Regions from separate parts of the Exiguobacterium sp. s70 genome, predicted to be linked through region 1. Evidence: predicted binding sites of a transcription regulator. Region 1 holds the regulator's gene; each other region holds the start of a gene.

Region 1 (8,053 bases):
GCCACACCGTTGAAAGAGGTATATCATGAGGATTTTTTGCTAGGATTTGGACGACGTATTCAATCCGTTTACCCATCGTTTGATATACAAGCATTTGTCGCATCGATTGTAGATGAGTCATGGGAAGCGTTAGCGCTGAAAGGGCGTATGCGCCGTATTTCGACAAAGCTCGGGGAGTACTTACCTCAAAACTATGAGTCAGCTATAGATGTATTGGTTGAAATTGCAGACGATTGTGTCGGCTTTCCATATTTATTCTTTCCCGACTTCGTAGAAGTGTATGGACAGGCGGAAGAACATTGGGAACGCTCGATGTCAGCACTCGAACTCTTCACGCAGAAATCGTCTTCTGAATTCGCAATCAGACCTTTTCTGCTTCGTGATTCGACGCGAGTAATGGATCGCATGATGGCATGGGCCAAGCATCCGAATGAGCATGTGCGAAGATTGGCAAGTGAAGGCTGTCGTCCTCGTCTTCCGTGGGCGGAGTCATTACCGATGTTCAGAGAAAATCCGGCTCCCGTGTTTGCGGTTTTAGAGTTATTGAAAGAAGACCCATCATTATATGTAAGGAAAAGTGTCGCCAACAATCTCAACGATATCTCGAAAGATCACCCGGAAGCCGTGCTCGAAGTCTCGCGTCGATGGCAAGGCGAACATCCTCATACCGATTGGGTCATCAGACATGCGTGCCGAACATTGATCAAATCCGCACATCCTGACGGCTTAACGCTGTTCGGTTATACGCAAGAAACGGATTTGACCGTCAACGCATCGATTTCGATACATCCGAACGTGCTCAGCATAGGGGAGGCGTGCGAGATTCAATACGATGTGTCGATTCGTCCAGGCGATGCCGCCTATATTCGGGTCGAATACGCCATCGATTTCATAAAAGCGAACGGGAAAGCGAGTCGTAAGGCATTTCTGCTAGCGAATAAAATCGTCGCCGGGGGTGCGCGACTGGTCGCGAACAGGATGCACAGTTGGGCAGATTTGACGACGCGCCGACATTATCCGGGTGAGCATCGTGTCGTTTTGCTGGTCAATGGACGCGAAGTCGCTGAGAATCACATCATGTTGTATAAACGCGATGATTGAATCATACTTTGCGAAACAATATGATGTCAGCACCCACATCTGTGTGGACAGGAGAGATGATCATGATGGAAAAAGGAACATTATTTTTTCTTTGTGGGAAGATGGGGGCAGGGAAATCAACGGTATCCAAGCGACTCGAGCTCGAAAAGCATGCGGTACGGTTGTCCGAGGATGAGTGGTTACAGGCACTTTATCCTAATCAGATTCATACGTTCGAAGATTACAGACGACACTCTGAACTGCTCAAACCAATCGTAGAAACAACTGTCCAGCGTATGCTTGAAGTAGGGACAAATGTCGTGATGGACTTCCCTGCCAACACAATCGGTCTACGTCAATGGTTTCTTGCCATAGCGAACAAGGTTGGGGCAGACCATCAATTGATTTATCTGAATCTTAGCGACGAGCAGTGTATGAGACGAATTGCTAAAAGGCGGACAGAAATGCCTGAACGGGCAGCATTTGACACAAAAGAAGTGTTCGATCATGTCACTTCGTTTTTTGAAGCACCTTCTGAGTCGGAAGGAATCCGAATTATCGAATATGATTAATCCGTTAATATCTTCAGACGCTTAAAAAGGGCAACCCAGTCTAGTAGACGGGTTGCCCTTTTAGGTGCATAGCATAAATGTTTGGCTTAAAAGGCACGTTTGAAGAACGTCGACGCATAATCGAGCGTCGTATGTAACGTCGTCGCGAAGACGAGTCCGAAGAAACAGGCGGCCCCGTTCAGGTCGAGCCACGATCTGGCAGCTTCCTCATACGGCGTGAACGTGAGCAAAAGCGTGAGCGGGAAGCCTAGATAGATGACCCGGATCAAATCACTCAAGAGCGGCAGATGCGAGAATAACGACCGATGGGGCATAATCTTCACGTAAGGGAGCCAAAAGCCTCGGAGTGGTCCCCATCGATAATAGGCGTCCGACTTTAAGTCAAGGTCCGGGGAGAGCCAGAACGTCCCGATTAGGGCGCCGAATAGGAACACTGTCGGAATATCGATGTCAATAAAAGGCGTGGCAATCGCAAGAGCACCGATTGCCACGAGATTCGTACGGGTATGTGTCTTGCCACTCGCCATTAGTGAATCGTACGGTATACACCGATGACCTTCCCTAAAATCGACACGTTATCGAAATACATCGCTTCGAGTTCGTCGTTCTCCGGTTGAAGACGGACTTTCGAAGCTTCTTTATAAATCCGCTTCACTGTCGCTTCGCCTTCATCCGTCATGGCGACGACAATCTCTCCATTGTCGGCCGTGTTCTGTTGGCGGACGAGGACACGGTCCCCATCCAAGATGCCGGCGTTAATCATCGAGTCTCCCGATACCGAGAGCATGTAGACGTTGTCGGAACCGACGACGTGGGCCGGGAGCGGGAAGTGCTCTTCCACGTTCTCGATTGCCGTGATTGGCGTACCGGCCGTGACTTTCCCGATGACCGGCACGTACATGACGGCATCATGGTCTTCCACGACTGACATCTCTTCATCTAAAATTTCGATGGCACGTGGCTTCGTCTTGTCACGTCGAATCAATCCACGCTTCTCTAGACGGTCCAAGTGGCCGTGGACGGTCGAGCTCGATGCGAGTCCGACTGCCTCTCCGATTTCACGAACGGAAGGTGGATACCCTTTCGCCCGGACCTCGGCTTTTATAAAATCAAGAATCTGTTGTTGTCTTGCTGACATTTTTTTCAATGGATTTCACCTCGATTATGTCGAATAACCTGCGAACGCATCCTATTCTTTATGGGTTTAGTTTAACACAAGAACACATGAGCGCACAAACATTCGTTCGTTTTTTTCTACTTGACCGAACAGAAGTTCTTGTTTTATGATGAGAACAGATAAACGAACAGACGTTCTCGAGAACGTGTATTCTTATTCCCAGGAGGTAATCGTTATGAGAGACACAATCAATGGAATCATTTTAGTCGGCATGTTGGCACTTGGAATGTTCGCGTTTTATATGGTCGGGGAGATGCGCCACGACGTCGATGTCGTCGCGACCGAACCGGTGATCGAGCATAGCGTCGAAGAAGAAGTCGCCTTGACGGAGGCCGAGTCGCTCGAGGCACAGCTTCTCGCCGAACGCGCTGAGAAAGAAGACGACAAGACGACGTGGTTCGCCGCCGAATAATCTTTTCTGATTGCGAACAGCCCCCGAACCTGTGTATCGTAGAGGGCGAATGGAAAGAAAGGAAGTGACGGGATGCGAGTCGTCATTTATTGTCGCGTGTCGACGAACAAGTCCACGCAAGAGACGTCACTCGGTCGCCAAGCGGACGAACTGACGCGGATGGCGAAACGTCTTGACGCCGAAATCGTCGATGTGATCAGTGAGCAAGAGAGTGGGTATGAGGTCAATCGGACGGGGTTGCTCGATTTGTTGGAGCACGTCTCGACGTCTAATCTCGATGCCGTGCTCGTGAGCGATGACAGCCGCCTCGGACGAGGGAACGCGAAAATCGCCATCTTGCATACGCTCATGAAACATAACGTCCGCTTGTTGACGATGCAATCGTCCGATGAATACGTCGTCTCGGATGCCGAGAAGATGGTGCTTGAAATCGTCAGTGTCGTCGAGGAGTACCAGCGTAAAATCCATAATGCGAAAATCTCACGCGGCATGCGTCGGGCGGTCGCGAACGGGTTCAACCCGCACCGCAACATCCAACATCACGATCAAGGCGGTCGGAGCCGAATCGAAGTCCCGATCGAAGAGATCGTCCAACTGCGCGAGCGCGGACTGACGTTCGCTGAAATTGCCGCCACGCTACGTGGTTTTGGCTATGAGGTGTCGAAAGCGACCGTGAACCGTCGTTATTTGGAGCACGTATCAGTGCCAGAAACTTGATTCCTGCTCGCTGATTTTGTACAGTAGAAGAACAAATTCAGTAGAGAGGGGGCGAGCCTGATGCTAGCACCTGAACAGTTGGAGCGAATCAATTTTCTCGCCAACAAAGCCAAGACAGATGGACTGTCATCAGAAGAGATGGACGAGCAGCAAGCGCTGCGCCAACAATATTTGCAAGCGTTCCGCCAATCATTCAAATCACAAATGATGGGGATGAAGGTCGTCGATCCGGACGGGAACGATGTAACGCCTGAAAAATTGAAAGACGAGCAGAAACGACATCGCTCGGAGTGACCACGAATGCACATCCTATTTCATATAGGGTGTGCATGTTTGTTATACGCGAACGGGGATCAGGGGGACTTATTGGACTGATTTTGGACGAAAGGAAGTAAACGATTCCATTCAATGTGTTATACTAATTAATTAGTTGTGACACACGAATGAGTATGCTAAAATATGACGGGTAGAAACTTTGTAACAACAGAGAGGATGAAATTAGTGGAAACAACTACTAAAGAATTATTAGCGATTAACTCGATTCGGACGCTCTCGATTGATGCGGTCCAAAAAGCGAACTCTGGTCACCCGGGGATGCCGATGGGTGCGGCTCCGATGGCGTTCACACTTTGGACGGATAAGATGCGTCACAACCCGAAAAACCCGAACTGGTTCAACCGCGATCGGTTCGTTCTTTCAGCGGGACACGGTTCGATGCTCTTGTACTCGCTTCTTCACTTATCTGGTTACGACCTTTCACTCGACGACCTCAAATCGTTCCGTCAAATGGATTCGAAGACGCCTGGACACCCAGAGTACCGTCACACGGCTGGTGTCGACGCGACGACTGGACCGCTTGGCCAAGGGATTGCCATGGCAGTCGGTATGGCGATGGCTGAAAAGCATTTGGAAGCGACTTACAACCGTGATGAGTTCAAAGTGGTTGACCACTTCACATACGGGATTTGCGGAGACGGTGACTTGATGGAAGGCGTGTCGGCAGAAGCTGCCTCACTCGCTGGTCACTTGAAACTCGGAAAGCTCGTCGTCCTTTATGATTCAAACGACATCTCACTCGATGGCGACCTTCACAAGTCGTTCTCAGAAAGTGTCGAAGATCGTTTCAACGCTTACGGCTGGCAAGTGATTCGCGTTGAAGATGGCACGGACATCGATACAATCGCGAAAGCAATCGACGAAGCGAAAGCGGAAACGTCGAAACCGACCCTCATCGAAGTGAAGACGGTCATCGGTTTCGGTTCACCGAACAAGTCAGGGAAATCGGCCTCACACGGCGCGCCACTCGGCGAAGCTGAAATCGAGCTCACGAAGCAGTTCTACAAGTGGGAAGGCGAAAACTTCTACGTACCGAACGAAGTATACGACTTGTTCAACGATAAAGTCGTTGAGCCAGGCGCGAAGCATGAAGCGGACTGGAACGAACTCGTTGAAGCTTACAAGTCAGCACACCCTGAACTCGGTGCCCAGTTCGAGCGTGCAGTGAACAACGAGCTCCCAGAAGGTTGGGACAGCGAGCTGCCGACGTTCGAAATCGGTTCGAAGAAAGCAACACGTCAAACGAGCGGTGAAGTATTGAACGCAATCGCTAAAGCGGTGCCGACACTCTTCGGTGGTTCGGCTGACCTCGCGGGCTCGAACAACACGATGATTAAAGGTGCTGCAGACTTCGATGAAGATCCAGCAGGCCGCAACATCTGGTTCGGCGTCCGTGAATTCGCAATGGCAGCTGCCGTCAACGGTATGGCACTCCACGGTGGTGTCCTTCCTTACGGCGCGACATTCTTCGTCTTCTCAGACTATTTGCGTCCAGCGGTACGACTCGCGGCCCTCATGGGAATCCCATCGACGTTCGTCTTGACACACGATTCAATCGCGGTCGGCGAAGACGGCCCGACACACGAACCGGTCGAGCACTTGATGAGCTTCCGTGCGATGCCAAACTTGTCTGTTCTCCGTCCGGCTGACGGAAAAGAGACGATTGCGGCTTGGAAGCAAGCAATCACAACGAAATCATCACCGTCACTTCTCGTCTTGACGCGTCAAGCGTTGCCAGAACTCGAAGGCACGTCGATCGAAGAAGCGGCTAAAGGTGGCTACGTCGTCGCCGGTAACTCGAGCGAGGCGGACGTCCTCCTCCTCGGTACAGGTTCTGAAGTACACGTCCTCGTCGAAGCTCGCGAAGCACTCGCGGCTGACGGCGTGAACGCGGCTGTCGTCTCGATGCCTTCGTGGGAATTGTTCGAAGCACAGTCAGCAGAATACAAAGAATCGGTCCTTCCTTCGTCAATCACGAAGCGTGTCTCGCTTGAAGCGGGCGCGACACTCGGCTGGTACAAATACGTCGGATTCGGCGGTAAAGTACTCGGAATCGACAAGTTCGGTGCCTCTGCCCCTGGGGATCTCCTCATGAAAGAATATGGCATGTCGGTCGACAACGTCGTCGCTGCTGTCAAATCACTTTAATCGCTTACTATCAGTGGTGGCCCGGAGTTTTGGGTCACCACTTTTTTTACAGACGACTAGCGAATTAGCGTAATATAGTGTATAGTAAAAAACGATGTTTCATATGGTAGAGGAGGTTAAGCCTTGAGTACATTATTCTGGATTCTTCTGATCGTGGCAGCACTAATCGGGGGTATTGCGATCGGTTTCTTTATCGCTCGTAAATACATGATGAACTACCTCGAACAGAACCCACCGATCAACGAAGATATGATTCGTACATTGATGATGCAAATGGGTCAAAAGCCGTCACAGAAGAAAGTCAACCAAGTGATGCGCGCCATGAACGTTCAAATGAAGAACGAAAAGAAATAAACCGGATCGACCGAAGCACTTTGCGCCCGCAAAGTGCTTTTTGTATCCATTTTTTGTTAGACAATCGAACAAACTTTCGCTAATCTAAAAGAATAGTCTGAATTCAAGACAACATAGGGGGTGTTTCAGATTCGTGTATTCAAACAATTGGCTTGGTTCTTCAAGCTCGAATGGCGGACGTATGCGCTCGGTATCGTCCTACTCATGTTCGTTGCGGCGCTCGAACTCGTGCCGCCACGCATCATCGGCCGAATCGTCGATGAGATCAACCGAGAATCGCTCGAAACAGATTTATTGTGGATGTTGCTCGGCGGGCTCGCGGCCGTCGGCATCGGAAACTATGTGGCCCGCTTCTTCTGGCGGTACTTCATCTTTGGGGCTTCAATTCGGCTCGGTCGGATGTTGCGGAGTCAGCTCTATCGCCATTTCACCGATTTAGATCAACGTTTTTATAAGAAGTCGCGGGTCGGGGATTTGATGGCTCATGCGACGAACGATGTCCAAGCCGTCTCGACGACGGCGGGTGCGGGGATTTTGACGCTCGTCGACAGCATTACCATGGGGACGTTCGTCATCATCACGATGGTGACGACGATTAGTTGGAAGTTGACGGTCGTAGCGCTGTTGCCGCTGCCAATCATGGTCGCGTTAACGACACGATACGGCAAACTATTACATAATCGGTTCGGGGTCGCTCAGGCGGCGTTCTCCGAACTGAATGACAAAGTCCAAGAGAGCGTCAGCGGTGTCCGGGTATTGAAATCGGCCGGAGAAGTCGGCCGCGACGTCGACTCGTTCGAGAAGTTATCCGACGAGGTCATGGCGAAGAACGTCCGTGTCGCCAAAATCGATGCCCTATACGACCCGACCATCTTCGGAATCGTCGGCCTCTCGTATATCTTATCGATTGGCTATGGTGCCTATTTGATTGAACAAGGCGAGCTGACAATCGGTCAAATCGTCAGTTTCACGGCGTATCTCAGTTTGCTCACTTGGCCGATGCTCGCGTTCGGCTGGCTGTTCAATATCGTCGAACGCGGTCGTGCGTCTTATGACCGAATCGAGCGAATGCTCGCCGTCAAACCTGAGATTCAAGATGACCCGATGGCGGCGACGAAACTTGCCCATTCGGAGATTGTGGCAGACATTCATGCCTTCCGCTATGATGAGACACCCGTCTTACAAGACGTGTCGTTCCGGATCGAACGCGGCCGCACACTCGGGATTGTCGGACGGACAGGCTCCGGTAAAACGACA
Region 2 (8,053 bases), on a different contig from region 1:
CGTCGTTCCCGATTCTCGCGAAGCTCGTCAAACGGTTGCCGGTCATGATTCTCCCGAATTGGACGAAGACGGAGACGCATCCGATTGATTTGCGTGAAGCCGTCCAGGCGCTCATCTCGGTCGTCGGCGCCGAGGCGCTGTACGACCATCATATCGATATCGGCGGTCCGGAAGTGATGACGTATCGCAAGATGATTGAAGATACGGCTGACGTCATGGGCAAACGTCGCGTCATGATTGACTTCCCGTTCCCGACCATCAAGCTGTCCCGCCTCTGGGTCATGGCTGTGACGGGTGAACCGAAAGACACCGTCTATCCGCTCGTCGAGAGCATGGGCCACGCCATGGTCGCGAAAGACACGACCGGCGTCAAACAAGGGGAGATCCCGTTCAAGGAAGCGGTCGAGCACGCGCTCGAGGAAGAAGAGAAGCAGAAGTCGGGCGGCGGCAAGAAGAAAAAAGCGCCGCAACAGTATACCGTCCGCTCGATTCAACGGTTCGGTCTGCCCGAGAACAAATCGGCGCTATGGATGGCCGACACGTACTTCGAGTGGCTCGGCCGTCTCGCCTATCCGCTCATCCAGACGACGAAAGAAGACGATGATTGGGAGATTGCGCTCCTGCGACCGTCACTCGTCGCGCTTCATCTGTCGCTCGAAGACGAGGCGACGGACGATATGGCCTCTTATGAAATCGATGGCGGCTTGTTCGCGAAGTTGAGTGAGGATGACAAGACAGGCCGACTCGAGTTCAGACGGCTCCCCGAGTCGGACGAAGGGCTCGTCGCCATCCATGAGTTCGTACCGGCGCTGCCGTGGTGGTTCTATACGAAGACGCAGGCGAAAGCCCACCTCGTCGTCATGTGGTTGTTCGGCCGTCACGTCCGTCTGCTTGGGGAAGATGCGGATGAGGGCGATCAAGTCGTCGAGGCACCCACGAATTAACGAAGACGCATCCATCGCGATGCGTCTTTTTGTTTTGTCGATTATGTTAACGTTTCGCCAGAGTCGTTTACAAAGGACAGGGACAGGCGTACACTGAACTCGTTTTCGACCTAATAGAAAGAAGGAATGCAAGAATGGACAACCTCATGACATCACGCCAAGGATGGCAGAAAGACATCTCGGCTGGGATCACCGTCGGGGTCGTCGCCGTCCCGCTCGCGATGGCGTTCGCGATCGCCTCGGGCGTCGGACCGGTGTACGGGCTCTATACGGCCATCATCGCCGGCATCCTCGTCAGCCTGTTCGGGGGCTCGACGTTCCAAATCGCCGGACCGACCGGCGCCTTCATCCCGATCGTCTCGGGCGTCATGCTCGCGCACGGTTACGAAGGGTTGCTTGTGACGACGTTCCTCGCTGGGATCCTATTGTTCCTCATGAGCGTGCTCCGCGTCGGACGACTGATCCGCTTCATGCCACGGGCGGTCACAATCGGGTTCACGGCCGGGATTGCCGTCGTCATCTTCGTCGACCAGCTCGATGAACTGTTCGGCATCTCGTTTCAGAAGGCGCCGCACTTCCACGAGAATTTACTGAAGCTCGTGACGTCGTTACATGAAGCGAGCCTATGGCCTGTCTTCATTGCCGCCATCGGTTTCTTGACGCTCTGGCTCGTACCGAAACTGCCTGTCAAATTGCCGCTTCTCTTGATGGCGATGCTCGTGCCGACTTTCGTCAGTCTCGTCATCCCAGGGGAAGTCGCGACGATCGGCAGTGCCTATGGCGGCATCCCGAGCGGACTGCCTGAGTTCAACTGGCTCGTGATCGACCTCGATTTGATTGCGACGCTCATGCCATCGGCGTTCGCCATCGCCTTCCTCGGGGCGCTCGAGTCGCTATTGTCGGGTGCGGTCGCGGACGGCATGGCCGGTACGAAGATGAACCCGGACAAGGAACTGTTCGGGCAAGGGCTCGCCAACGTCGTCGTCCCGTTCTTCGGCGGGATTCCGGCGACCGGCGCCATCGCCCGGACGGCGACGAACATTCAAGCAGGGGCCGTCAGCCGCCGCTCCGGCGTCATCCACGGGTTGACGGTGCTCCTCGCCGTGCTCGTGTTGGCACCGCTCGCGAGCTATGTCCCATTGGCCGCACTCGCCCCAATCTTGATGCGCGTCGCTTGGAATATGTCGGAGCGGCACCACGTCTTCGAGATGCTCAAACATCGGTCGGCCGAGTCGCTCGTTTTGCTCGTCACGCTCGGGCTGACTGTGTTCGTCGACCTCGTCGTCGCCGTCGAGGTCGGGGTCATCTGTGCACTCGCCTTGTTCGCGAAACGGATGGCCGATACGATTGACGTCCGCGAACAGACGGAACGGTACGTGACGCGCGACGGACAGGTCGTCTTCAGCGTCGAAGGACCGCTCTTCTTCGGGGCGATTGAGATGTTCGAGCATGTGTTGCATCATATCCATGACGAGCCTGACGTGTTCATCTTCAACTTCCACCGTTGTCCGGTCATCGATGTGACGGCCGTCGAAGAGATTCGCCGCGTCGTGCGGGAATTGAAAGCGGCCGACCGTCGTGTCGTCTTTGCGCACTTGTCGACACCGGTGCGCCAGACACTCACGCATTACGGCGTGCTCGAGTACGTCGACACGTTTGAGACGACGCAGGAAGCGATTGACGCGTCTTAACGGACAGACAGAATTTGACCGAACGGGATGCGGCGCACGTCCGTGTCGAACAGCTCGACTTCACGCTCCGCATAATAGATGGCATGAACGTAGCCGCGCACCGTATGGGTCATACCGTTGTCGAACAGCGTCAGCTCAACGGCGTCACCTTCACGGATGGCGCGTTCGAGCTCGGTCTGCCACAAGTAGAGCAATTGCTCATCCAAGTCGGGCAGCTCAATCTTTTGGACGTGGGCGTAATATTTCTTCAGGAGCGCCACGTGCTCGGGCATGAGGAACGGAATCCATTTCAATTCACCGCGGTCTTTGTAGCGGGTCTGGCTCATGACGATTCACCTCCTTGTTTATGTCCGCCGATGAGGCGTTGTCGCGTCCGGAGCGGACTGTCTTTCAATAAACTCGATGCTGGGCGGATCGTGCCGCGTCCGAAGCGGACGTTCAAGCTATCGACGAGATCGAGGAAGTCGAACCGGCGCGCCCGGGCCCACTCATCCTCGAAGAAGGAGAGTTGGACATGGTCGCTCCTTGGCTCGAGCTTGCCGAGGGCGACCGAGACGTAACGGACTGCCTCCGTCTCGTCCCAGGCGTCGAGGAAAAGCGTCAACAACACCGGCAAGAACTCGCGCTCGTCCGCTGTGAAGCGGGCGAGCTTTTTTTGTTTGCTGAAGCCGCGCCGCTCGCTCGTCCGGGTGTAGCGAACGCCGAGATGGACGCTGCCGCCGACGAGACCAGCCTGTCGCGTCCGCATCCCGACCTCGACGGCGATGGCCTGTAGGACGAGCCGGATGGCCGCGTACGTCGTATAGTCTTTCATGAGCGTGATGCCGTGGCCGATCGTCCGGGGCCGCTGCCGCTTCGCGCCGAACAAAGAGCTTGGCGGGAGGATTGTCGGCGACTCATCGATGCCCCAGGCGTGATGCCACAGCTCGGCGCCGATGACGCCGAACTTTTCATGGAGCGTCTCGAGCGGATAGCGGGCGAGGTCGCCGATCGTGTCGATGCCGAGCCGCCGGAGATGGACTTCCATCTTCGCACCGACGCCCCACATCTTGCCGATCGGGGCCGGGTGAATTAATCGTTCGACGTCGTGGAGGAAACAGCTGGCGACACCCGTCTTCTTCCCATGAAGGTCGAGGACGAGCTTGGCGAGGACGTTGTTCGGACCGATGCCGATCGTGACCGGGATGCCGGTATAGCGGAAGACGGTCGAGCGGATGAGGCGGGCGACGTGCGCATCGTTCCCGAACAGCCGCTCCGTCCCCGTCAAGTCGACGAGCGTCTCGTCGACCGAGTAGACGCGGATTGCCTCCGGGGGTGCGAACTGATGCAAGATGTGGACGATTTGCACGGATACGTTCAAATAATGGCTCATCCGGGCCTCGGCGTAGATGACGTGCCGCCGCTCGTGCCACGGCAACCGGTCGATGTGGAACCGTCTAGAGCCGGTCTTGATGCCGAGCTGCTTCATCGGCGGCGTCGCGGCGAGGACGAGGGCGCCGTGGTCTTGGAGGTTTGATAAGACGACGAGTTTCGTCTTGTACGGGTTTAACTTGCGGGCGGCGCACTCGCAACTGGCATAGAACGAGACGCTGTCGATACAAAAAATCCGACGTCGCATAGCCACCTCTCCTTTTTACGAACAAACGTTCTGTTTTTTTTCATCGTATCACGGTCTCACGCCGTCTCAAATAGAAAAATGAAAAGAAATTTTTAAAATAGTAAAAAAAGGGTGTAATGAATAGTGAAATTCCAACTTTCTGGGATTTACCAAAATAAAAAAACGAGTCGGAAACAAAATCCGTTATAATGAGAGGGTAGCTAGACAAATATGGTTTCGGACGATGGAGGCTATCCTGTGATTGATTTTGTGAAGCAATTGACCAATGATCAGGCACGACGATTGAAAACCTATAAGAAACAAGTCGAACGCATCAACGCGTACGAGGAAACGATGCGCGCTTTAGACGATGAGGCGCTTCGCCAGTACGCGCTCGAACTGAAACAGCGGCTCACGGACGGTGCGGACGTCCGCGCCATCACGGAGGAAGGGTTCGCTCTCGTCCGCGAGGCATCCGTCCGGACGATTGGGCTCCGTCACTATGACGTCCAGCTTATCGGCGGCCTTGCGCTACTTGAAGGGAACATTGCCGAGATGCCGACCGGGGAAGGGAAGACGCTCGTCGCGGCATTACCGGCATTCGTCAAAGCACTCGAAGGAAAAGGCGTCCATGTCATCACAGTGAACGATTATTTGGCGCAACGTGACGCCGAACAAATCGGCAAGATTCACACGTTCCTCGGGCTTACGGTCGGGTTGAACGTGCCGGAGATGGAGCTCCCTGACAAACAAGCGGCGTATGCGGCCGACATTACATACGGGGTCGGGACCGAGTTCGGGTTCGACTATCTTCGGGACCACTTGGTCGGCTCGCCGGAAGAACGGGTACAGCGTCCGTTCCATTTCGCCTTGCTCGATGAAGTCGACAGCGTCTTGATTGACGAGGCGAAGACACCGCTCATCATCGCCCAGAAGGATGAGTCACATGTCCGCCTGAAGCGGCTCGCCCAAACCGTGTTCGGTCAATTGACGGAAGACGACTATACGGTCGACCTCGAGGCGCGCGCCGTCATGTTCTCGGATAAGGGCATCGAGAAGATTGAAGCGTTGTTCTCGGTCGACAACTTGTTTTCTGCTGAGCACCACGTCCTCTATCACTACATGATGCAGGCGCTCCGGGCGAACGTATTGTTCGAGCGGGACGTCGACTATATCGTCCAAGAAGGCAAGATCGAGTTGATCGATTTGTTCACGGGCCGGGTCATGGAAGGACGCAGCCTGTCGGAAGGCCTCCATCAGGCGCTCGAGGCGAAAGAACAGCTCGACATCACCGAAGAGAACAAGACGACGGCCGAGATCACGATTCAACACTACTTCCGGATGTATCCGCTCCTCGGCGGCATGACCGGGACGGCCCAGACGTCACGCGAAGAGTTCATGAAGACGTATCAGATGGATGTCGTCCAAGTGCCGACGAACCGGCCGCGTCTGCGTGAAGACTTGCCGGACCGCGTCTTTGACACGATCGCCCATAAATATGCGGCGGTCGGCCAAGAGGTGGCGGCCATCCACGCGACGGGGCAACCGATTCTGATCGGGACGACATCAATCGCTCAATCCGAAGCGGTGAGCGAACAGCTCGAGCGACAGGGCATCACGCATGAGCTGTTGAACGCGAAGACGGTCGCCCAAGAAGCCGAGATTATCGCCGAGGCGGGACGGCTCGGACACGTGACGATTGCGACGAACATGGCCGGACGCGGGACCGACATCGTCTTAGACGAGACGGCGCGCGAACGCGGCGGCTTGTATGTCATCGGGACGGAACGACACGAGTCGCTCCGCGTCGACAATCAGCTCCGCGGACGGTCGGGACGCCAAGGCGACCCAGGTATGTCACGTTTCTTCGTCTCACTCGAGGACGACCTCGTCAAACGATATGCCGCCGAGCGGTTGAAACGTGTCGAGCACAAACTGAAGCCGGACGAGCACGGGGAGATTCGCCATAAGGAAGCAGGCGACATCATCGAATACGCCCAGACGACGATCGAAGGCGTCGGCGTATCGGTTCGCGACTACATGTTCAAACTCGACGACGTCTTGAACGAACAGCGCCGCATCATCTACTCGATTCGCGATGAGGCGGTCGATGCCAATGCGACAGCCATCTTGAACAACGTGCTCGCCATGATGCGCCTCGCGCTCAACGAGACGCTCGACCGTCATATCGACGCTGAGCTCGTCCCGGAAGAGTGGGCGACCGAGGCGCTCATCGAGGACTATGTCTATTTGACGCAACAGGCGCCGACATGGGACGACACGGTCGGAGACAAAGAAGAGTTGAAACGAGAACTCGCACCATGGATCGACGGCATCGTCGCGACGGCGCAAGAGCGCATCGAGGGCTACCCGGAAGTCATCGCCTTCGCGCGGCAACAACTGCTCAGCCACCTTGATATCCGCTGGACGAACCATTTGACGACGATGAACGCCTTGAAAGAGGGCATCGGACTCCGCAGCTACGGCCAGGAAGACCCGAGTCGTCAGTTCGGCAAGGAAGGGCTCGAGATTTTCCAAGAGACGTATCTCGATATCGCCCGCGACGTGACGATTCAACTGTGCCAGCTTGATCTATACTTTGCGCAACGGGAAGAGGAGGGGCTGTGACATGTTCGGACTGTTGAAACGAAAAAAAGTCGAGACGATCATCCGCCAAGACGACGAGCGGGCGCTCCGCCTCGTGTTCGATGAAGGGATGGACATCTCGAAAGAAGATGAGTACGTGTTCCGTTATCATGCGACGACGCTGCCGCCGCTCGCGGACAACCAGTTGTCGATTGAACTGCTCAGTGCGACGAAGAACCCGGGCGGTCTGTCCGTGGTCGCCTTGTTCCGCAACACGGTCGCGACCGTGTTCTCGCTCGACGAGATCCCGGTGCTCTTGTTGAACGAACGCCGCGAACCGCTCGGCCAGAAGATGCTCAGCCGGATGGACTTGCCGTCGTTTGAGGCGATGACGAGTAAGCCCGTCTATCTCGACTTTTTCGAGGAGGAACTGTTCACCGATGTCGACGAACTCGACACCGAGTCGCTCCAACTCGCCTTCCAAATGAACCCGACGGCACCGCTCCAAGATATCTCCGACGCCGAACGGGACGCGTTCCCTGACGTGGCGTGGCATCGCCTGAAGCGGATGAACGTCCTCAGCCGTCCGGTCGCCGAAGGCCAGTTCGATTTGTTGCTCGTCCATCTCGACGTGACCGACACGGAAATCGGCGCCTCACTCCTCGTCCGGAACGGCTATTCCGAGCAGGCGCTCCAAATCCCGCGCCTCCCACTCGAGTTGATACAGCGAGACGAGGTCGTCGGCCGAGCCGATGCCGTGCTCGCCGAGCCAATCTTGCCGAAACACGACTATCCGCTCCACGTCCGCTTCCCGCGGCCGGAAGGCGACAACGACGGACCGATCTCGATTCGCATCCGTTCGTGACGATATGACCATCCCCGATACGCGTCGGGGATGGTTTTTTAGGTCTAACGAACTGCTTGTGCGAAGTCTAGCCTCTGTACAAGTTCGACCAAAAAAATCTCGTGAAGCGAAGTCGTCTGTTCGGTTCCATCATACTGATTCGGACCTTTTCCATGTTCTCGGAAAGTCGTCTGAGACTAGACCTTTCTTTACCAAATTTTAAAGGAAATAGGGCGTTAGATTCATTAAATTGAGAGTCCGGCTATGGTATATTTAGTCCGCAATGCACACCACATGAATGGGGAGAAAAATCATGTCTAAATTTACGAAGATGGCCATTGCTACGTCGCTCATCGTCCCAACACTTATCCCGCTCCAACACGCGGCAGCG
Region 3 (8,053 bases), on a different contig from region 1:
TACTAGCCGGTGCCACGTTCGTCGCCGGTGCCGGTGCTGGGCTCGCGACGATGGCGTTCACCGATACAGCGTTACCGATTCAACCGAAAGCGGAAGGCTGGGACAAAGTCGACCAAGTCCGACAATTGATCGAGACGCATTCGTTAAAGGATATCTCGGAAGAAGACTTGTTGACCGGTGCCCTCGACGGGATGACGGGAGCGCTCGACGACCCGTACTCGGACTTCCTCGACGCCGAAGAGACGTCACAGTTCACTGACTCGATTGAGTCGAGCTTTGAAGGAATCGGCGCGACTTTGGAGAAGAAAGGAGAAGACATCTTAATCGTCGCTCCAATCAAAGGCGCACCAGCCGAAGAGGCGGGTCTCCGAGCTGGAGACGTCATCACGGCGGTCGACGGGGAATCGATTGAAGGGATGGCCGTCGAAGAGGCGGTCCAACTCATCCGTGGCGAGAAAGGGACCGTCGTCACGCTCACGATCCGTCGCGGCGGCCAAGAGGCCGACTATGAGATTACACGCGATACGATTCCGATCGAGACCGTCTATTCAGAAGTGAAAGAACAGGACGGCAAGAAAATCGGCTATATCGAGGTGACCCAGTTCTCTGAGCCGACGGCCGATGAGTTTTTGGAGCAGCTTGAGACGCTCGAGTCAGAAGACATCGATAGCCTTATCATCGACGTGCGCGGGAACCCAGGTGGCTTGCTTCCGGCCGTCATCGAGATGACCGAAGGGTTCGTCCCGACGAATAAACCGGTCGTCCAAATTGAGAACGCGGACGGGGAACGCGAGTCGCAGAGCGGCCGCGCCCGAGAAGCGAAGCCGTACGACTTGTTCGTCTTGACGGACGAAGGATCGGCGTCGGCATCTGAGATTTTGGCTGGGGCGCTCAAAGAAGGGGCCGGTGCAACGATTATCGGCAACAAGACTTTCGGAAAAGGGGTCGTCCAGACGGCGTTCGATTTAGAGGACGGCAGCAACTTGAAGCTGACGACGAGCAAATGGCTCACGCCGGACGGCAATTGGATTAACGAGAAAGGCATCGAGCCGGACGTCGAGGTCAATCAACCGGATTACTTCGGGGTGAACCGCATCCTCGCCGACACGGACTCGCTCAAAGTCGGCGACTACGGCGAGGCGGTGTCGAACCTGCACACGGTCTTGTCGGGCATCGGCTATGAGCCGGGCGGACAGCCAGGATATTACGGCGACACGATGGCCCGCGCCGTCAGCGACTTCCAAGCCGACAACAATTTGCCGGAAGACGGGGTCGTCAATGAGGCGACGGCGTCGGCGCTCGAGTCACGCTTGCTCGAGGTGATTCAAGATGAGGCGAACGATGCCCAATTGAACCGAGCGCTCGAAGAAGCTGCAAAATAAGGATTAGGGAAAGGATTGGACAAGTGTGGACGTTCTACGAATGAGTTTTACTGCTTTGTTGACCTTGATCGGTAGTCCGCTACTCTGGGCGACACTCGTCGCCCTCGCTTACATATCCATGACGCGCATCAAACGGGAGCGAGGCATGTTCCGCTCACGGCGACGTTCGCCGAAGTCGGACTGGCGCCATTTTGTGTGGCCGAGCCTGTTGCTCGCCGTCATCGGTTCAGCCGCATTGATTTTGCTCGAGACGACCGTCAACTGGGAATGGCTCGTGACGTTCAGCGTGCTGTATGCGCTCATCGTCTTGACGATGCACCCACGTTTCAGCAGCCCGGCGTTCCCGTTCCTCCTCATGCTGACGGCGGTCGCGTTGCGTGACGTCGTCGACTACGGCGCCGTCTCGGGCTGGATGGACCGGCTATCCGAGGTCGAGTGGCCGGTATATGCGCTCGTGTTCGGCGTCGTCACATTGGCGGAAGCGATTCTCTTACGTTGGAACGGGTCGATTGAAACATCACCGACGCTCATCTTGTCCAAACGAGGCCAGTTCATCGGCGGACACGTCGTCAAACGGCTTTGGTTTTTCCCGCTCGTCGTCTTTTTGCCACCGTCGTTCGGTCTCGACATGCCGGTGCCGGTCATCTTGCCGATCCCAATCGGGGTCAGCCTGTTATCGACCGGGGCCTTGCCAGGGACGCTCCTCGGTCGCCTGAGCCTGTATCGCGGCTTGCTCGCGCTCGTCGCCCTCGGTTTGTTCGGGGCGTCGTACGTCATCGACGTGCCGTATGCGGCCTATGGATTGCTCGTCGTGTTCGTCTTGTATGAGCTAGCGCTTCAAATGATCAAGCGAGAGAACCGCGGGACGACACCAGTGTTTATCAATGGCAACCGGGGCGCGGTCATCATCGACACGCTCCCGGGTTCGCCAGGTGAATCGATGCAGCTCATCCCGGGCGAGTCGATTTATAAAGTGAACGGGACGGTCATCACGGGCGGGAGCAGCTTCTATGAGGCGCTCCAGCTCCATAAGCCGTACATCAAGCTCGAGGTGCTCAACTTGAACGGAGATATCCGTTTCGTGCAACGGGCGATGTATGAGACTGACCCGCACGAGCTCGGCATCTTGTTCGTCGCCGAGCCGGCGAGTCCGCGTCTGCGGTTACGGAAATTATAAAAGGGAGCATCCTTGGCGGATGCTCCCTTTCGTGCGTTCGATTAAAGTTCAAGTTTCGATGGTTTGAAGCCCATCGTCGCTTCGACGGCGTGTTGCCAGCCTTTATACAGATTTTCGCGGTGTGCCTCGTCCATGTTCGGTTCGAACTGGTGGTCGAGTTTCCACTGCTGTTTAATCTCAGCTTGGTCTTTCCAGAACCCGACGGCGAGTCCGGCGAGGTAGGCGGCACCGAGGGCCGTCGTCTCGCTCACTTCCGGACGTTCGACCGGCACGTTCAAGATGTCCGCTTGGAACTGCATGAGGAAGTTGTTGTTGACCGCACCACCATCGACGCGGAGTGTCTTCAACTCGATGCCAGAATCTTGTTCCATCGCCGTCAAGACGTCGCGCGTCTGATAAGCGAGTGATTCGAGCGTCGCCCGGACGAAGTGTTCTTTCTCCGTACCGCGTGTGAGGCCGAAGATGGCACCGCGGACGTCCGAGTTCCAGTACGGGGCACCGAGACCGACGAAGGCAGGGACGACGTAGACGCCGTCAGTCGTTTCGACACGGTTGGCGTACTGTTCCGTATCTTTCGCCGACTTGAGCATGCGGAGTCCGTCACGGAGCCATTGGATGGCCGAACCAGCGACGAAAATCGATCCTTCGAGTGCGTATTCGACTTTGCCGCCGTAACCCCAAGCGATCGTCGTGAGCAACCCGTGGTCCGATTTAACGGCTTCTTCGCCCGTGTTCATGAGCATGAAGCAACCTGTCCCGTACGTATTTTTCCCTTCGCCAGACTCAAAGCAAGCTTGACCGAAGAGGGCAGCCTGTTGGTCACCGGCCGCACCGGCAATCGGGACTTCGAAGCCGAAGAAGTGGTATGGGATCGTGTTGGCATATACTTCACTCGACGGTTTGACTTCTGGGAGCATCGATTTTGGTACCGTCAAAATCTCGAGGAGCTCATCGTCCCACTTCTGCTCATAGATGTTGTACATGAGCGTCCGTGAGGCGTTCGAGTAATCGGTGACGTGGGCGTGACCGCCTGAGAGTTTCCAGATGAGCCATGTGTCGATTGTCCCGAAGAGGAGGTCGCCGGCTTCCGCTTTCTCGCGCGCACCTTCGACGTTGTCGAGAATCCATTTGACTTTCGTTCCTGAGAAGTAGGCGTCAATCAAGAGGCCTGTCTTGTCGCGGAACAAGTCCCCGTGTCCGGCCGCGTTCAGCTCGTCACAGATGCCAGCCGTTTGCCGCGATTGCCAGACGACCGCGTTATAGACTGGGCGTCCTGTCGACTTCTCCCAGACGACAGCCGTTTCCCGTTGGTTCGTGATTCCGATGGCCGCGATCTCTTTTGGATCGATATCAGCCGACCCGAACGCCTCGGCCATGACGGCGAGGACAGAACCCCAAATCTCGTTAGCGTTATGCTCGACCCAGCCCGGTTTCGGGAAGTATTGTTTGAACTCACGTTGCGCGACTGTGACGATTTTCCCGTCATGGTCGAAGATGATGGCCCGTGAGCTTGTCGTTCCTTGGTCAAGTGCTAAGATATAACGTTTTTCTTTCTCCATATGAGAGTGCCTCCTTAGAAATTAGAAAGATTATGGGACAAGAATGCCGTAAACCAATGCGGCGATGACCGCCCCGATGATTGGTCCGACGACCGGAATCCATGAATAGCCCCAGTCCGACGTCCCTTTGCCTTTGATTGGAAGAATCGCATGCGCAATCCGCGGCCCGAGGTCACGTGCCGGGTTGATGGCATATCCCGTTGTACCACCAAGTGAGAGACCGATCGAGACAACGAGGAAACCGACGATGAGCGGATTCAAGCCGTCCGTGAACGTGTTGGCCCCGAATGACAAAATTCCGAAGACGAGAACGAACGTACCAATGATTTCCCCGATCAAGTTGAACGGCGTGCTACGAATCCCTGGTGCGGTCGAGAAGGTGGCCAGTTTGGCACCCGGATCGTCGGTCACATCATAGTGCGGTTTGTAGTGCACGAACACGAGGACGGCCCCGATGAACGCCCCGATAAACTGTGCCAAGATGTAGGCTGGCACATCAGCCCAAGGGAATGAGCCTGCTGTCGCGAGCCCGACCGTGACGGCAGGGTTCAAGTGCGCCCCTCCGTAGATTCCGGCTGCGTATACCCCGATCATAACGGCGAAGCCCCAACCGAACGTGATGACGACCCAACCTGCGTTCTCCGCTTTCGAATGACGGAGGACGACGCCGGCGACGACACCGTTACCGAGCAAGATGAGTAGCATTGTACCAATAATTTCGCTGACGAATGCTGACATGTGATACTCCCTTCCTTCCATATTAAATTTGGCTTACCACTTCATTATATGCCCCAAATGTAAGCGTTTCAAAACCGAATATGCAAAAAAAGCCACTTTTCTTATGAAAAGTGGTTTTGATTGACAATACGCCGTTTGAAGTCGAGTCCAATCCCGACAAGAAAAGCGAGCAGGACCGCCAAACTGACGTACGCGAGCGGCGCATAGACGGCGGCACCAAGATCGAGCGCGATTGAGGTGATGACGGCCATATACAACCAGGCGAGTCGGTTAGAGATCTCTTTATCGTGATAGCGATTCGTGAGCGTGGCGCCGAACGGGGCCCCGATGAAAGCGCCGATGACCAACGCGAGCGGTGTCACGTAGTCGAGCGACAGCGATGGGAGATAACCGACGAGTCCGCCGAGCGAGATGAACAGGACGGCAGCCAGGCTCGTCCCGACCCCGCGATGTGTCGAGAAGCCGAGCCAACTGACGAGGAGCGGGACGATGATGAAACCGCCACCGATACCGAGCAGCGCCGACAACAGCCCGGCCATCATCCCGATGACGAGGGCGGCAAGCAGCGATGATTTTTTCGGCTTCTGCGGTTTAGATGTTTTCTTTAATAGCGTAACGGCAAAATAAGATAGGATAGCCAGATAAAATAGATTGAGCAACCAGTCATACGTGCCCGAGATTGAGAGGACGAGCCGGCTCGACAGCTGCGCCGTGACTGCACCGGCCAAGCCGACCGTGATGCCTGTTGACCAGGACACGTTGCCGAGCGACGTATGTTTCTTGGCGCCGGACAGGCTCGTCCCGACGACGAATAGGAGCGACGTGGCGACGGCCTCGGCCGCCGAATATCCACTAAAGAGCAACACTGGGACGATGATGACCCCGCCGCCGATGCCGAAGAAGCCGGACAAGGCGCCGACGACGGCACCGAGCGGGATAAAGAGAAGCGACCACATGACGACCAACTCGTTTCTGTTTAGATTCACTCTCCATGATAACGAAAAGCGGAACGATTTGGGAAGCGTGTCAGAAGCGAATATTTGTTCGTGTATGTGATATAATCAAGCCAATATGCAAGGTAAAGAAAGCGAGGAATATACATGGATAAGATTAGCGTTCCGTTCGACTTACATTCAGAATATAAGCCGGCCGGCGACCAACCGGAAGCGATTCGTCAGCTCGTCGAAGGAATCAATCGCGGCGACCGGTATCAGACGTTGCTCGGTGCGACCGGCACCGGGAAGACGTTCACCGTATCGAACGTCATCCAAGAAGTGAAGAAGCCGACGCTCGTCTTGGCCCACAACAAGACGCTCGCCGGACAGCTCTACTCCGAGTTCAAAGAGTTCTTCCCGAACAACGCCGTCGAATACTTCGTCAGTTATTACGACTACTATCAGCCGGAGGCGTATGTGCCGTCGACCGACACGTTCATCGAGAAAGATGCCTCGATTAACGATGAGATCGATAAACTCCGCCACTCGGCGACATCGGCCTTGTTCGAGCGGGACGACGTCATCATCGTCGCCTCCGTCTCCTGTATTTACGGTCTCGGTAACCCGGAAGAGTATAACAGTCTCGTCTTAAGTCTCCGCGTCGGCAAAGAGATGGGGCGCGACCAGATGCTCCGCAAACTGATCGACATTCAATATGAACGGAACGATATCGATTTCCAGCGCGGCCGTTTCCGTGTCCGCGGGGATGTCGTCGAGATTTTCCCGGCGTCACGTGACGAGCAGTGCTTGCGCGTTGAGTTTTTCGGTGACGAAATCGACCGCATCCGCGAGATGGACCCACTCACCGGAGAGATTATCGCCGACCGGGAGCACGTCTCGATCTTCCCGGCGTCCCACTTCGTCACTCGTGACGAGAAGTTGCAAAAAGCAATCGTCAACATCGAGGCCGAGCTCGAACAGCAGCTCGAAAAGTTCCGCGAAGAAGGCAAACTGCTTGAAGCACAGCGCCTCGAACAACGGACGAACTATGACCTCGAGATGATGCGCGAGATGGGCTACTGTTCAGGCATCGAGAACTATTCACGTCATTTGAACTTGACGGAGGCAGGGGCGACGCCGTACACGCTCATCGACTACTTCCCGAAAGACTTCTTGCTCATCGCTGATGAGTCGCACGTGACGCTCCCGCAAGTGCGCGGCATGTACAACGGCGACCAGGCCCGGAAACAAGTGCTCGTCGACCACGGTTTCCGTCTGCCTTCGGCCAAAGACAACCGACCACTCAAGTTCGACGAGTTCGAGAAGAAATTGTCGCAAGCGATCTTCATCTCGGCGACACCGGGTCCTTACGAGCTTGAACATACACCGAACATGATCGAACAGATCATTCGGCCGACGGGTCTACTCGACCCGACAATCGAGATTCATCCGATTAAAGGACAGATCGACTACTTGATGGATCAGATTCGCGACCGCATCAAACAGGACGAACGCGTCCTCGTGACGACGCTCACGAAAAAGATGGCCGAGGATTTATCGGACTATCTGCGTGAAGCGGGCATCAAGGTCAACTATATGCACTCGGAAATCAAGACGCTCGAGCGGATTGAGATTATCCGTGACCTGCGTCTCGGGAAATACGACGTCCTCGTCGGAATCAACTTACTGCGGGAAGGACTAGACATCCCGGAAGTGAGTCTCGTCACGATTCTAGACGCCGACAAGGAAGGGTTCCTCCGTTCGGACCGATCGCTCATTCAGACGATCGGGCGGGCGGCGCGGAACTCGAACGGGCACGTCATCTTGTTTGCTGATAAGATGACCGACTCGATGACGCGCGCGATTGAAGAGACCGACCGTCGTCGCTCGATTCAAGAAGCTTATAATGAAGAACACGGCATCACGCCGCAGACGATCCGCAAAGAAGTACGCGGCGTCATCCGCGCGACGGTCGACGCCGAGGAGGATGTGCTCGAATCACTCAGCTCGATGAAGCCGGCTGAACGTGAGGAAGCCATCGCCAAGCTAGAAGAAGAAATGAAACAAGCGGCCCGCGACCTCCAGTTCGAACGGGCGGCCGAATTGCGTGACTTAATCTTGGAGTTGAAGGTAGGGAATTAAATGGCTGAAAAGAAAAATGCGATCGTCATCAAAGGGGCGCGCGTCAACAACTTGAAAAACATTGATATCGATATTCCACGGGACCAGCTCGTCGTCTTGACGGGCTTGTCCGGTTCCGGT

Evidence for each region. Region 1 encodes LexA, which represses DNA repair genes until DNA is damaged. Its sites were predicted from a motif close to CGAACATATGTTCG; they were not measured.
Region 2: KNP84_RS01845 (Y-family DNA polymerase) is a predicted target of LexA. The motif match lies at 4,272-4,285, and genes of this name have one in related genera.
Region 3: uvrB (excinuclease ABC subunit UvrB) is a predicted target of LexA. The motif match lies at 5,890-5,903, and genes of this name have one in related genera.

Annotation. Positions count from the first base shown of each region.
Region 1 covers NZ_JACSLV010000004.1:44,443-52,495, forward strand. Annotated here, with positions in the region: gene KNP84_RS10445 (DNA alkylation repair protein) at 1-1,101, shown strand, start outside; gene KNP84_RS10450 (P-loop nucleotide/nucleoside kinase family protein) at 1,164-1,652, shown strand; gene KNP84_RS10455 (metal-binding protein) at 1,739-2,179, opposite strand; gene lexA (transcriptional repressor LexA) at 2,179-2,799, opposite strand; gene KNP84_RS10465 (hypothetical protein) at 3,005-3,241, shown strand; gene KNP84_RS10470 (YneB family resolvase-like protein) at 3,314-3,958, shown strand; gene KNP84_RS10475 (DUF896 domain-containing protein) at 4,019-4,252, shown strand; gene tkt (transketolase) at 4,451-6,442, shown strand; gene KNP84_RS10485 (YneF family protein) at 6,566-6,796, shown strand; gene KNP84_RS10490 (ABC transporter transmembrane domain-containing protein) at 6,926-8,053, shown strand, end outside.
Region 2 covers NZ_JACSLV010000001.1:363,587-371,639, reverse strand. Annotated here, with positions in the region: gene KNP84_RS01860 (Rossmann-fold NAD(P)-binding domain-containing protein) at 1-944, shown strand, start outside; gene KNP84_RS01855 (SulP family inorganic anion transporter) at 1,091-2,635, shown strand; gene KNP84_RS01850 (YolD-like family protein) at 2,632-2,961, opposite strand; gene KNP84_RS01845 (Y-family DNA polymerase) at 2,958-4,253, opposite strand; gene secA2 (accessory Sec system translocase SecA2) at 4,491-6,860, shown strand; gene KNP84_RS01835 (SLAP domain-containing protein) at 6,862-7,683, shown strand; gene KNP84_RS01830 (bifunctional 2',3'-cyclic-nucleotide 2'-phosphodiesterase/3'-nucleotidase) at 7,976-8,053, shown strand, end outside.
Region 3 covers NZ_JACSLV010000001.1:412,255-420,307, reverse strand. Annotated here, with positions in the region: gene KNP84_RS02105 (S41 family peptidase) at 1-1,382, shown strand, start outside; gene KNP84_RS02100 (PDZ domain-containing protein) at 1,423-2,559, shown strand; gene glpK (glycerol kinase GlpK) at 2,601-4,118, opposite strand; gene KNP84_RS02090 (MIP/aquaporin family protein) at 4,149-4,856, opposite strand; gene KNP84_RS02085 (sulfite exporter TauE/SafE family protein) at 4,958-5,812, opposite strand; gene uvrB (excinuclease ABC subunit UvrB) at 5,957-7,933, shown strand; gene uvrA (excinuclease ABC subunit UvrA) at 7,934-8,053, shown strand, end outside.